4 regions of the Streptomyces sp. NPDC003023 genome follow, and region 1 is predicted to be linked to each of the others. Evidence: riboswitches for the same ligand, from Rfam matches in the RefSeq annotation. Region 1 holds a riboswitch; each other region holds the start of a gene.
The links. Region 1 has a riboswitch for cyclic di-AMP ahead of ACFYV1_RS00965 (transglycosylase SLT domain-containing protein). Riboswitches for the same ligand answer to the same signal wherever they lie in the genome.
Positions count from the first base shown of each region.

Region 1 (3,200 bases):
GGATCCCGCTCTTCGAGCAGGCGACCGACACCCGGCCGGAGGAGATCAAGATCCAGGGGGTGCGGCCGAGGGTGTGGTTCGGCGAGCGGTGGATCAACAGTGTCTTCGACCTCTTCGAGGAGAACGTGCGCTACTTCCCCGCCCTGCTGCCCCTGTGCGACGACGAGGACCCGCACGAGACGCTCGACGGCGGCGACATCCCCGAACTGGCCGAGCTGACGCTGCACAACGGCACCATCTACCGCTGGAACCGCCCGGTGTACGCCGTCGCCTACGGCAAGCCGCACCTGCGCGTCGAGAACCGGGTCCTCCCGGCAGGGCCCACCGTCGCCGACACCCTCGCCAACGGCGCCTTCTACTACGGGGTGACCCGCGCCCTCGTGGACGAGGAGAGGCCGGTCTGGTCCCGGATGTCGTTCCAGGCGGCGGAGGACAACCTGCACGCGGCGGCGCGGCACGGCATCGACGCCCGGCTCTACTGGCCGGGCATGGGCGAGGTCCCGGTGGCCGAGCTCGTACTGAGACGTCTGCTGCCGATGGCCCACCGCGGGCTCGAGCTCTCCGGCATGGACTCGGCGTGGCGGGAGCCGCTGCTCGGCATCATCGAGCAGCGATGTGTCACCGGCCGCAACGGAGCCCTGTGGCAGGCCGAGACGTACCACCACATCGACGCGAGGAACCGGGTCGACCACCACGAGGCGCTTCGGCTGATGACCCGGCAGTACATCGAGTACATGCATCTGAACGCTCCCGCCCACACCTGGCCCGTCGACTGAACGAGGGGCGTTCCGGCCGGCTGCAGCCACAAGGCAAGGCCCGGCGCGGCATCCGCGCATCCGAACCGGAACCTTCTCGCGGGCCGTCCCACCCGCCCTCCCCGCATGCTGCAGGAGCCGTGGGAGCGCCAGGCCGTACGTCGCCCTGATGACGACCTTTCACCCCTGACGGCAGTCCTCCCGGCGCCGAGGCACGGCAGTCCCTCGGCGTGGTGCCGGCCGACCACCCGAAGAGGAAATGTCGCTTTCAGTGCGTTATCTGTGTAATGGGGTGCCATGCGTCGACGAGGTGCGCGGTCCGAGACGCCCCATTGACCCCAAGAATGTCCAATATCGAGTGAATCGCCACCTTTGCCAAGGAAGGTAAATTTCAGTGCGATTGCTGCGAGTTGGCAAGGATGTGGAGCCCTTGGCGGTGACCGTGGTTGCGCTCGGGGCCAGTGATGTCGGTCACCTGGCCGTCTGCGACGGACAGGTGACCGCGCCCGCCACTCCCCTTTGGCGGAGCGGAATTTGGGTTTCTTGACACGGTTATGACAATTGAAATGAACCGCGCGAAACCGCCTTTCGTATTGTGATCGACAATTCGCCACTTGTTTCGCCCGGATGCTCTCGCTTACGGTCACCGTCAATCCGGGTGGACCGCCGAATCCTGCCACCGTCCGGAAACCAGACCGCACCCACTCACGTACGGCAGGAGCGGGGGAACCAGGTAAGCCGCCGTACCGGATTGCGAACCGAATCCGGTACGGCTCGGGGTGAAGCCGCATTCTGTGCGGCCGGGCATCTCCAGCCCGAACCCGACAGCTCACCTCGCAGGCGACGGAGAGGAATTGGCCATGCCCGCAAAGGGTAAGCACCGTCGTCCCAAGTCCCGTTCACTCACCCGCGGGTTCATCGCCGCGAGCACGGGTGGCGCGGCTCTCGCCCTCCCGATCATGGGCGCGGCGACCGCCCAGGCGGCTCCCGCGGCGCAGCCCGTCGCCGCGGAGAAGGCCGTGGCTCCCGCCGCCGTCGCCTCCGCCGCACAGGTCGCGGCGAAGAAGACCGGCTCCGTGACCTATTCCGTGGTCGTGGGCGACTCCCTTTCCAAGATCGCCGATCAGCATTCCCTCGACGGCGGCTGGAAGCAGCTCTACAAGGACAACCGCAAGGCTGTCGGCGAGGACCCGGATCTGATCCACCCGGGCCTCGAGCTCACCGTCGGAGCCAAGGCTGCGGCGAAGGAAAAGGACGCGCCCAAGAAGGCCGACCGGACCGCCGAGACCGACCGCGCGGACCGCTCCGAGCGCAAGAGCGCGCCGGCCGCCGAGACCGCCGCGACGACCACGAAGAAGGCCGCGCCCGCCGCGAAGCCGGCCGCGTACGCGAACAACCTCGACGGCTGGATCAAGGAATCGCTGGACATCATGGCTCAGCACGGAATTCCGGGGTCCTACGACGGAATCCACCGCAACATCATGCGTGAGTCCTCCGGCAACCCGCTGGCCATGAACAACTGGGACATCAACGCCATCAACGGCACGCCTTCGAAGGGCCTGCTGCAGGTCATCCAGCCGACCTTCGACGCCTACCACGTCCCCGGCACGTCCTACGACCTGTTCGACCCGGTCGCCAACATCACCGCCGCGTGCAACTACGCCGCCGACCGGTACGGCTCGATCGACAACGTGAACGGTCCCTACTGACGGGACCTCGCGACGGCCTCGCCGTCGCAACTCACCGGGCCGGTGCCCGGGTCGCCCCCGACGGCGCCCCGGACACCGGCCCGAGTCGTCCCCGGGAACTTCCACGAGACGGGCCGGATCGCCTGCCCGCGGCCGTCGGAGGATCGACGGCCGAACCCGCGCAGCCCACTGCGCGAAGATCAAGCATGCTGGCGGATCGGCCAGGCTCAGAGCCCCTGACGAACAGCTTCTTCGGCCGTTTGCGGTTCCTCGTCTCGCGGTCCGGTTGCATAGGCCAGCGGTGGTGCGATGGCCTGGGCATCGGCGCCCTCGCCGACCCATAGCCCGATGAAGAGTGCCGCGGTCGCCTCCAGGAGTCCCGCTCGTTCGAGAGAGCCGCCGGCAACGGGCTCGCAGCCGACATGCCGCACCAACTCGTGTACAAGTGTGAGAGCCGTTGCGTCGTCTCCGCAGACCGGAACGGCCAGCCGCCGCCCGTCGAAAACGGGTGGCGACATGCGCCACACGTCCTCGTGGCAGAGATTGAACGCCTTGACCACGTGGGTTCCCAGTGCGGCCGCGGCCAGTTGCTGTGCGGCCGGGAGGCCACTCCGTGTCAGAAGCCGGAAGCCCGGACCGACCGGATTGGAACAGTCGATCAGCACCTTGCCGTCCAGGGCCACCCGCAGTGTCCGCACCACGCTCTCCCCCGCACCGAGGGGCAGAGCAACCAGCACCACCTGACCGAACTCGGCCG
Region 1 covers NZ_JBIAPL010000001.1:271,541-274,740, forward strand. The annotation lists gene ACFYV1_RS00960 (glutamate--cysteine ligase) at 1-776, shown strand, start outside; cyclic di-AMP (ydaO/yuaA leader) riboswitch at 1,444-1,611, shown strand; gene ACFYV1_RS00965 (transglycosylase SLT domain-containing protein) at 1,616-2,464, shown strand; gene ACFYV1_RS00970 (NADPH-dependent F420 reductase) at 2,671-3,200, opposite strand, start outside.

Region 2 (3,200 bases), on a different contig from region 1:
GGGCGTGCACGCGCTGTGGAACGGCTCGGCATCGATGCTCGGCCCGTGGGGTTTCTACGCCGTGTACGGGGCGTTCATGGTCCCGGTCTTCGGCCTGCTCACCTGGCTGACGATATGGACCCGGCAGCGCGAGCTGCGCACGATATCCGACCAGTTGCCCGCGTACGCCGCGGCGGGCTGGATGTCCCCGGCGGAACCTCGTGCCCTGTCGTCGATGCGGGCCCGCACGATGGCGCGCGACTTCGCCCGTCGCACGTACGGCCCCGCCGCCGGGCACGCGGTGTCGGAGTACGAGGCGTTCGCGACCTCGCTGGCCTTCCTGCGTCACCGGGCCCGTCGCGGCGCGGCCGAGCCGGACTTCGTGGCGCGGGAGCAGGAGTTGCTGCACCATCTCTGGCAGCGCAGGGAGGTGGCGGGGCCCTCGCTGGACTACGCGGCCCGGATGACCAGCAGGATCCCCGCGCCGGCGCCGTACCGCGACTACGACGGCTGGAACCCGTACCGCCGCTGAGCGCCGCACGACCTGACCGGCCTGCCGACCGCACGACCCGACCGGCTGCCGACCGCACGACCCGACCGGACGGCCCGACCGGACGGCCTGCCGACCCGACCGGTGGCGGACAGTCCGACAGCCCCGACGCGGGGGGTGGGCGTCGTGGCTGCCGGAGACAACGGGACCGCCCGGCACGGGGAAGAGTGCTGCTTCCCCCGTACCGGGCAGGGATCAGACGGTGAGGCCCTTGCCGCGCAGCCACGCCATCGGGTCGATGCCGGATCCGCCCGGCGTGTGCACCTCGAGGTGCAGGTGCGGCCCGGTGACGTTGCCGGTGGCGCCGACGCGCCCGATCGTCTCGCCGGTGGTCACGGTCTGGCCGGCACTCGCCGTCATCGACGACAGGTGGGCGTACAGGACCTCGGTGCCGTCGTCGAGCTCGAGGACGATCCGGTAGCCGTAGGAGCCGGACCAGCCGGCCGACTTGACCGTGCCGCCGTGCACGGCCTTGACCGGGGTTCCCGTCGGCGCGGCGAAGTCCAGGCCGGTGTGCTGGCCGGAGGACCACATCGAGCCGGACTCTCCGTACGTGGAGGTGATCGTGTACGAGGAGGTGGGCAGGGCGAAGCTCTTCGCGAGCTCGGCGAGACGCTCGGCCTCCGCCTTGGCCCGCGCGGCCTCCTCCGCCTTCCGCTTCTCCTCCGCGGCCTTGGCCTCCGCCGCGCTCTGCTGCTTCTCCGCTGCGGACGCGGCCTGTTCCGCGGCGAGCTTCTCCGCGGCTGCCCTGGCCTCCGCGTCCGCCTCGGCCTGCTGCTGCTCCGCCTGCTGAAGGATGCGCGCGCGAAGCGCCTCGCCCGCGCCGACAGCCCCGGCGGATTCGTCGCCACCGTCGGCGACGGTGGTCGCGGCCGTGAGCGGCGCGGTGTTCGCGAGCTCTGCCGCGTCGGAGTCGTCCGCGAGCAGAGAGCCGACGCCGGGAAGGGACTTGGCGTCGGGAAGACTGTCCGTGATCGCGTCGGGAAGGGAGATGGAGACGGCCGGCTTGTCCTGCGCGGTGGCTATGCCGCCCGCGCCGACAGCGGCGATCACGCCGACGCCGAGCACTGTGGAGCTGCGGGCGAGTCCGCCGCGCTGCTTGATGACACGGTGCCGACCGCGCACCGGGCGGATGGATTCCTCGGTGGGATTCCATTCCTCCAGGGTCCGCTCGGGGGCGTCGGCGCCGAAGCGTTCGGACGCGAAGCGGACCTCGGGGGCAGGCATGTTGGACGCCACGAAGGCGTTCTCCTTTCCTTCCTTCTCGCCTACCGGGTTAGCTGACGGGTTCGGAGCAGGAAGGTCTCCTACGGGCGCCTCGACCGCGAACTGCGCGGCAGAGGTGACCGATTCACCCCAATTGGTGGTTCCCCGGTTCCCTTGCGGGATTCGGCGCGTGCGCGCGGCGCCGCCTCTTACGACGACTTGGACGACCGCGCTGCGTTATCGAACGTTAATAGAAGGCGGTGCCCGATTCCAAGCTCTTCCGATTGATCATTAACGATTCCGGGCGGGACTTAACCGGACAGACGCGGGCGGAACCGGGCGACTTGATCAAACGTCAGCGGGCATCGAGTTTCTGATGTTGTGTCAGTTGTTATGCGCAGGGGTGCCCTCCGACTACGGAACGTGCACACCGTCCCGCGCCACTCGAGCACTGGAACCGATTCAGCCGCCGGCCCCCGGCTCCGGAGGGACCACCGGCACCGTCGTGCGCCGTTCCGGCTGCCCCTTCGCGGGGCGGCCGACCGCCAGCAGCGCCATGTCGTCGTTCGATCCGCCGCCGGTGTACCGGCGTACGTCGTCGACCAGTGCGTCCAGCAGGTCCCCCGGCCCGGGGAAGAGACGACCGCCCAGCCGTGCGACGGGGTCGTAGAAGTCCCCGTGGTCGTCCCGCGCCTCCGTGACCCCGTCCGTGAAGAGCAGCAGCGTCGCCCCGTCGGGCAGCGGGTACTCCTGGGCGCGGTCCGGCCATCCCGCCAACTCGCCCATCCCGAGCGGCAGTGCGGCCTGGGAGGGCTCCAGCACGTCCAGGCTCCCGTCGGCGTGCAGCACCAGCGGCTCGGGGTGGCCGCGGTTCACCAGCCGCACCAGAGGAGTGCCACGGGGAATCTCACCCAGCACGGCGGTGGTGAACCCCTCGACGGCGTCGAGGCCCTCCCGCCGCGTGCCCTCCCGTCCGAGTGCGCGCTCCAGCCGCTGGGCCACGCCCTCGAGCGAACGCTCCTGCTCCGCGGCCTCACGGAACGCGCCGATCAGCACGGCGACGGTCCCCACCGCGTCCAGCCCCTTGCCCCGTACGTCGCCGACGATGAGACGCACACCGTAGGGCGTGTCCTGCACCGCGAACAGGTCTCCGCCGATGAACGCGCCCGCCTGTGCCGCCTCGTAACGGGCGGCGATGTGCAGGCCGCCGATCCGGTCGACCGGCGTGGGCAGCACGGCACGCTGGGCGGTCTCCGCGATCACCCGGGCGGAGGCGAGCCGTTCACCGCTGCGGCGTACGACGTTGTTGATGAGCAGCGCGAGGACCGCGACCGTGATCACGGTGGTCGTCTCCGTCAGAGCCGTGATCTCGGCGAAGCTCCGGTTGATGGCGTGCATACCGGTGACGGCCAGGAGAGCGGCGACACCGGTGAGCAGGGTCGCCACCCAGGAGACGATCGGTGCC
Region 2 covers NZ_JBIAPL010000017.1:37,150-40,349, reverse strand. The annotation lists gene ACFYV1_RS33180 (PrsW family intramembrane metalloprotease) at 1-511, shown strand, start outside; gene ACFYV1_RS33175 (M23 family metallopeptidase) at 725-1,768, opposite strand; cyclic di-AMP (ydaO/yuaA leader) riboswitch at 1,780-1,934, opposite strand; gene ACFYV1_RS33170 (PP2C family protein-serine/threonine phosphatase) at 2,198-3,200, opposite strand, start outside.
Region 2: it holds a riboswitch for cyclic di-AMP, as region 1 does, so the genes downstream of both, ACFYV1_RS33175 (M23 family metallopeptidase) here and ACFYV1_RS00965 (transglycosylase SLT domain-containing protein) in region 1, are expected to answer to the same signal.

Region 3 (3,200 bases), on a different contig from region 1:
GGCGCCCTCCGCGGACACGGCACTGCGCTGGGCGGCGGACTGCAGGGACGCGGGGCTGGTCGTCGGATGCTTCAGGCCCCCGTCGGTGCCCGACGGGATCTCGCGGATCCGGCTCACCGCCAGGGCGGATCTCACCGAGCAGCAGATCGACACGGCGGTCGCCACGATCATCGCGACCGCCCCGGCCCGTTGAGGCGACGGGCGCTCTCCGGGCCCCGTTCCAGGGGCCGTAAATACGGTCGTCCGTAGCAGAGTTCACCGCATCGAGCGACAGATATGTACGTATCTGGTGGATCACCGACCCTGAAGCACGATAAGTGGCAGTCTGACGCGGAAGCGTAATCCGTGGCCGTTCCCGCGTTTCATCCGCTACGAGTCGGAGCCGGCCCGGTGGGAAAGGGACAGCGCCGCCATGGCAGACCACCAAGAAGCGTCCATCACTCTGCCGAGTGATCCGGCGTCGGTTGCCACCGCACGGAGATACGTCACGGAGACCGTCTGTGAATGGGGGCTGGAGCCCTGTGCCGATGCCGTGGACACGGTGCGGCTGATCGTGTCCGAACTGGCCACCAACGCGGTGCAGCACACCTTCGGGCAGTCCCCGACGTTCACGGTGGACCTGCGCCTGGAGCGCGACGAGCAACTGTGCATCGGAGTCACCGACAGCCATCCGCGCTGGCCTCGGCGGCTGCCCGCCGCCGTGCGCCAGGACAACGGCAGGGGCATGGTCATCATCCGCACCCTCACGGCGGAGCGGGGCGGCCGGCTCTCCGTGACGCCCACCCCGGAGGGCGGCAAGACCGTCTGGATCGCGCTGCCCTGGTCGGTTCCGGTACAGAACTGACAACGCGCGGCCACTGCGGACGGAAACGTCGCGTGACGGCGGACGGCCACCGCATGTCCCGACCGGACGGGCGGTCGCTTCACGGCAGGGCCTTCCCTGCCCGGCACCGGCCCCTGCCGAACATGCCGCGCATCAGGGCCCGGACGGCCGGCGCGCCAGCTCGTCGCGGTGCGGGGTGACCGCCCGGTGCACGCCGCACTCCGGGGGCGCGACAGGACGCGACCGGCGCGAGCGGGCTCGACGGCGGCCTCGACCGGCTAGGGCGGTGGTTGCGCGGGCCGCGCACCCCGCGCCGTCCAAGGCGTCTTTGGAAGGCGCTGACCATGCTCGGCGCGACTCTGCTCGTCCGGTCGGCGGCGTGCTGACCGGACGTCAGCTCAGCGGCGGCGGCGGTGTGTCAGCTCACGCGGCCGTACTTGACGCTCCGCGTCCAGATCTTGGCCAACCGGACCACGTCGCCCGTCTTGGGCGAGTGCCAGATCTTTCCATGACCGGCGTAGATGCCCACGTGGTACACGGCACCGCCGGAGTGGAAGAAGACCAGGTCGCCACGTTGTCTGTTGCCGGCGGAGACATGGCGGGTCCGGTTGTACTGCTGCTGGGCCGTACGAGGCAGTATTTTGCCCGCCTTCTTGTACGAATAGAGCGTCAGCCCGGAGCAGTCGAAGCGGTTCGGTCCGGTGGCGCCGTACCGGTACGGCGCTCCCTGCTTCGACGCCGCGACCTTGAGCGCTTTGCTCGCGTAGCTGCTGATCGCGTACGCCTCGGCAGTGCTGCCCGGAGCGAGGACGGTGCCGCCGACGGCGGCGATGGTCAGTGCCGATACGGCGCCCGCCCGCGAGAACAGGAGCGGGAGATGCATCTGCGCAGTCATGCGCAACCCTTCGTCAGCCGCCTGTGAAGGATGACCTGTCGGGTTCGGACCGGCGAAGACGCCCGGCCGCCGCAGCGGCTTCACCCCGAGGCGTGTCCAAGATCGCCGGACGCGCCGTACTGCTCGGGTCCTCCACTCCTGCCGGTGCACTTCTGTCGACCAGGCATCCGGTGCGGCGGCAGGACTCAGCGTCCGCCCGGACCGCCCCGTCAAGGTGGCGGGGGCTTGTCGTCCCACGGATCGTTACCCACCCATGTCCGATTTCCGAGTTGAAACGGCTTTTGTGAAGCCGATCACGACTGGACCTTTCGGGTGGGCAGGGCTGTGGGGCCGCTTCCCGCGTGTCCCGGAAGCATCGTCGTACCAGCGACGAAGCGGCCCATTGGGCCAGATCGGTGGTTGCGCGGCGCAAGTCCTGCGACACGCAACAACTTCGGGGAAGCTCCACCGAACGGGGGACAAATACCGCTACCCCGTCGGCGGTTGACAGCCGCGGAACGACCGTCAGCTCGTCTGACCGGGAGGAATGGTCACGCGTTTCGCCCGGCGTTCACCGTCCAGGACGCGCAGTGCCTCGGTGAGCGTGTGCGTGTACACCTCGTTCTCGCCCCGTATGTGCATGAGCGTCAGGGCGTCCTTGAGGGCGGCGGCCCGCCCGACCAGCGCCTGCGCGGCGCGCAGTGCTCCATAGGTGTGGTGGCCGCGGACCGGGTTGATCCGGCCGAGCAGGTCGACGACTTCGAGGTAGGCGTCGACGAACTCGGCCTCCGCGCGGGTCAGCGCGGGCAGTGAGGGCAGTTCCGGCGGCAGCATCCGGTGCTCACCGGCCCCCGTGCGGCGGCGTGGTCGGCATCTTGCGGCTCGCGACGACGTGGTCGATCAGGCCGTACTCCCTGGCGGCGGGGGCGTCGAAGATCTTGTCCCGCTCCAGGTCGGCCGCGATGCGCTCCGGGCTCCGGCCGGTGTGGCGCGTGAGCATTCCGGCGAGTTGTTCGCGCAGTCGCAGCAACTCCGCGGCGTGGATCTCCAGATCGGAGGGTTGTCCGCGCAACGGCTCCTCGTACGCGGGCTGCTGCATGACGATGCGCGCGCCCGGAAGGGCCATGCGCTTCCCGGGCGCGCCGGCGGCGAGCAGGGTGACGGCGGTCGACACCGCCTGGCCGAGGCATGTCGTCGCCACGTCGCAGGTGACGATCTGCATCGTGTCGTAGATGGCGGACATCGCGCTGAGTGATCCGCCGGGGGAGTTGATGTAGAGGCAGATGTCCTGGTCGGGGGCCGTGTACTCGAGGTGCAGCAGCTGCGCGATGACGTCGTTCGCCGCGGTGTCGTCGACCGCGGTCCCCAGGAAGACGATTCGCTCCTCCATCAGCTTCGAGTACGGGTCGACGGTGCGCGTTCCCGAGAACGTGCGCTCGGTGAACTCCGGCAGGACATGGCGGGCGGAAGGTCGGTTCACGGCGTGCCTCTCCTCGGTCTGAC
Region 3 covers NZ_JBIAPL010000012.1:94,451-97,650, reverse strand. The annotation lists gene ACFYV1_RS29985 (8-amino-7-oxononanoate synthase) at 1-193, shown strand, start outside; gene ACFYV1_RS29980 (ATP-binding protein) at 413-844, shown strand; gene ACFYV1_RS29975 (C40 family peptidase) at 1,242-1,718, opposite strand; cyclic di-AMP (ydaO/yuaA leader) riboswitch at 1,722-1,894, opposite strand; gene ACFYV1_RS29970 (hypothetical protein) at 2,223-2,531, opposite strand; gene ACFYV1_RS29965 (ATP-dependent Clp protease proteolytic subunit) at 2,539-3,177, opposite strand.
Region 3: it holds a riboswitch for cyclic di-AMP, as region 1 does, so the genes downstream of both, ACFYV1_RS29975 (C40 family peptidase) here and ACFYV1_RS00965 (transglycosylase SLT domain-containing protein) in region 1, are expected to answer to the same signal.

Region 4 (3,200 bases), on a different contig from region 1:
CGAAGAGGTCGTCGCCGACGATCTGGACCTTGGTGCCCAGCTTGTCGGTCAGGACCTTCCAGCCGTCCCAGTCGTCCTCGAACAGCGGGTCCTCGATGGAGACCAGCGGGTAGGAGGCGGCGAGCTCCTCGTAGTACTCGGTCATCTCGGCGGCCGAGCGGGACTTGCCCTCGAACTCGTAACTGCCGTCCTTGTAGAACTCGGACGCGGCGACGTCGAGCGCGAGCGCGATGTCCTTGCCCGGGGCGTAGCCGGCTTCCTTGATGGCCTCGAGGATGAGGTCCAGGGCGGCGCGGTTGGAGTCGAGGTTCGGCGCGAAGCCGCCCTCGTCGCCGAGGCCGGTGGAGAGGCCCTTCTGCTTCAGGACCTTCTTGAGGGTGTGGTAGACCTCGGTGCCCCAGCGCAGGGCCTCGGAGAAGGACTCGGCGCCGATCGGCGCGATCATGAACTCCTGGATGTCCACGTTGGAGTCGGCGTGCGAGCCGCCGTTCAGGATGTTCATCATCGGAACGGGCAGCAGGTGCGCGTTCGGGCCGCCCAGGTAGCGGAAGAGCGGCAGGTCCGAGGCCTCGGCGGCGGCGTGCGCCACGGCGAGGGAGACACCGAGGATGGCGTTGGCCCCGAGGGAGGACTTGTCCGGCGTGGCGTCCAGGTCGAACATCGCCTGGTCGATCAGGCGCTGCTCGGTGGCGTCGTAGCCGACGAGCTCCGGGCCGATCTGCTCGATGACGGCGAGGACCGCCTTCTCGACACCCTTGCCCTGGTAGCGGTTCTGGTCACCGTCGCGGAGCTCGAGAGCCTCGAACGCACCGGTGGATGCGCCGGACGGAACTGCAGCACGACCCGTGCTGCCGTCGTCGAGGCCAACCTCGACCTCGACCGTGGGGTTGCCTCGGGAGTCCAGGATTTCCCGGGCTACGACGACGTCGATGGACGGCACGAGCATCTCCTTCTGGGATGTGACGCGAGAAAAGTGCAGAGGTCTGCTTGGCCTTGCGGCAAGAGCCTAACCGCCTCGGGGGCAAAGGCCGGCCGATGCCCGCCCGCTGGGACGAAAAAGGGCATCAAGACTCCCGCGGCCGGACAAACAGGGCTTTACCTACCTGCGGGTAACCGCTCTTGGGCCGTTCCGGCCCGCTACGGACCGAGCCCCGGCCCGGCGTGTACGGGGGAAGGTACGCCGGACCGGGGTGCTCGGATCCCGTTTCGCACGGGCGGGGTGACTCCGCGGCCGCCGGACCGCGGAGGGGGTGTCAGCCGAGGTGGAGCCGCTGACCCGGGTGGATCACGTCGGCGTCCTCGACGATGTCCTTGTTCAGCTCGAACAGCTTCTCCCAGCCGCCCTTGACCTTCTCGGCCTCGGCGATGCTGCTCAGGGTGTCGCCGGCCTCGACCGTGTACTCGCCGTCGCCCTTCTGGAAGGACTTCGCCTTCTTCTCCGGGGCCGGGGCCTCGGCGCGCTCGGAGCGCGTGGTGGGCGCCTCGGCACGCTTCTGGGCCGGCTGGGTGGGCTCGGCGTCGGCGGAGCCGGTGGCGGGGGTGGCGTTGGACAGGCCGACACCGCAGCTCGGCCAGGCGCCCTTGCCCTGGCCCGCCAGGACCTTCTCGGCTATCTCGATCTGCTGCGCCTTGGACGCCAGGTGGGCGTTCGAGGCGTACGCGGTGCCACCGAACGCGGCCCAGGTCGAGCTGGAGAACTGCAGGCCGCCGTAGTAGCCGTTGCCGGTGTTGATGGACCAGTTGCCGCCGGACTCGCACTGGGCGACCGCGTCCCATTCGGAGACGGTCGCGGCGGACGCGGAGCCGGCACCGAGGACCGGGGCGGCGATCGCGGCGCCGGCGACACCGGCGAGCGCGACGAGACGGGTGATCCTGGACGGGCGGCGGTGCTTGGCCTTGCCGGTGGAACGCAGCATGGAACTTCTCCTCACCGACGCCTGCGAGGTGAGCTGTCGGGTTCGGGCCGTGAGTGCCCGGCCGCGCGGTCCCGCGCGACTTAACCCCCAGCCGGTTCCGGTGCTTCGGTCTTCTCGATCCGAACGTCCGGCGCCGGCGCTTACCTTGGGTCCCCCGCTCCTGCCTTCGGCGCTCTGAGCGACGAGTGTTCCCCCCGACCGACGGCAGGATTCGGCGTATCGGTCGACGGTGCCCGCGGTGGCGAGCGGTTCAGACCGTAAACGCACCGCTCCCCGATGTTCAAAGTCGAACATCGGGGAGAAAGTACTCGAACCGGACACTCCAAGATGTCCGTTTTCGCAGGTGGGGGGCGGAGTGGCCGAATTCGCCGGGCGATTTGCTCCAGTTGAGACAAAGAGACCCTTGTCTCACTCGAACAGAACGGACATATGGCGATCAAACCACCCGCGAACTATCCCTGGTTCAGACCCAGATCGAGGCTCTGACCGGGCAGGATGAGGTCGGGGTCGGCGCCGACCGTCGCCTCGTTCGCCTCGTACAGGGCCGGCCAGCCTCCGGTCACCCCGTTCTCGGCGGCGATGTCGCACAGGTTGTCGCCGGGCTGAACGGTGTAGACACCGGGATCCGTCACCCCGTCCACCCCGGTGCGCCCGGAACTGTCACTGCGTGAGGCATGACGACCGTTGTCGCGCTCTTCGCCCGCATTGCCGGTTTCCGTCTCGTCCCCGGCCGGTGCGCCGCGGTGCCTGCCGGTGCCGTCCGTCACCTCGTCCGTCGCCTCGTCCGCAGGCGCCGTCCCCGAGGTGCCGTCGTCCGCGCCGGGAGCGGTGGGCTCGACCGGGGCGGCCGCGTCGCCATCCTTGGGCGCCGGCTCGGCGGTGGCGTCATCGGACGGCTGCGAGGCGTCCGCGTCCGGAGTGCCGGATTCGCCCGACGTGTCCGCGGTGTCGTCGGCGGTCCCGCCGTCCTCCGTGCCGGTCGGCCCGGCCGTCGGCGACGGGTCCGTCGACGGCTCGCCGGACGGCGCGTCGCTCTCCTGCGGCAGGGGGAGGATGCCGGGGTCGACACCGGTGTCCATGCCGTCGTCCTGCAGCCCCGCGAGCGGTCCGCAGGCGGGCCACGCCGCGGGCCCCTCGGCGGCGAGCACCTTCTCGGCGACCGCTATCTGCTGCGAGCGGCTCGCGAGGTCGGCGCTGGGCGCGTACGCGGTGCCGCCGTAGGCGGACCAGGTCTCCTGCGAGAACTGGAGTCCGCCGTAGAAGCCGTTGCCGAAGTCGGCGCTC
Region 4 covers NZ_JBIAPL010000015.1:68,737-71,936, reverse strand. The annotation lists gene eno (phosphopyruvate hydratase) at 1-940, opposite strand, end outside; gene ACFYV1_RS32220 (transglycosylase family protein) at 1,254-1,916, opposite strand; cyclic di-AMP (ydaO/yuaA leader) riboswitch at 1,920-2,098, opposite strand; gene ACFYV1_RS32215 (transglycosylase family protein) at 2,369-3,200, opposite strand, start outside.
Region 4: it holds a riboswitch for cyclic di-AMP, as region 1 does, so the genes downstream of both, ACFYV1_RS32220 (transglycosylase family protein) here and ACFYV1_RS00965 (transglycosylase SLT domain-containing protein) in region 1, are expected to answer to the same signal.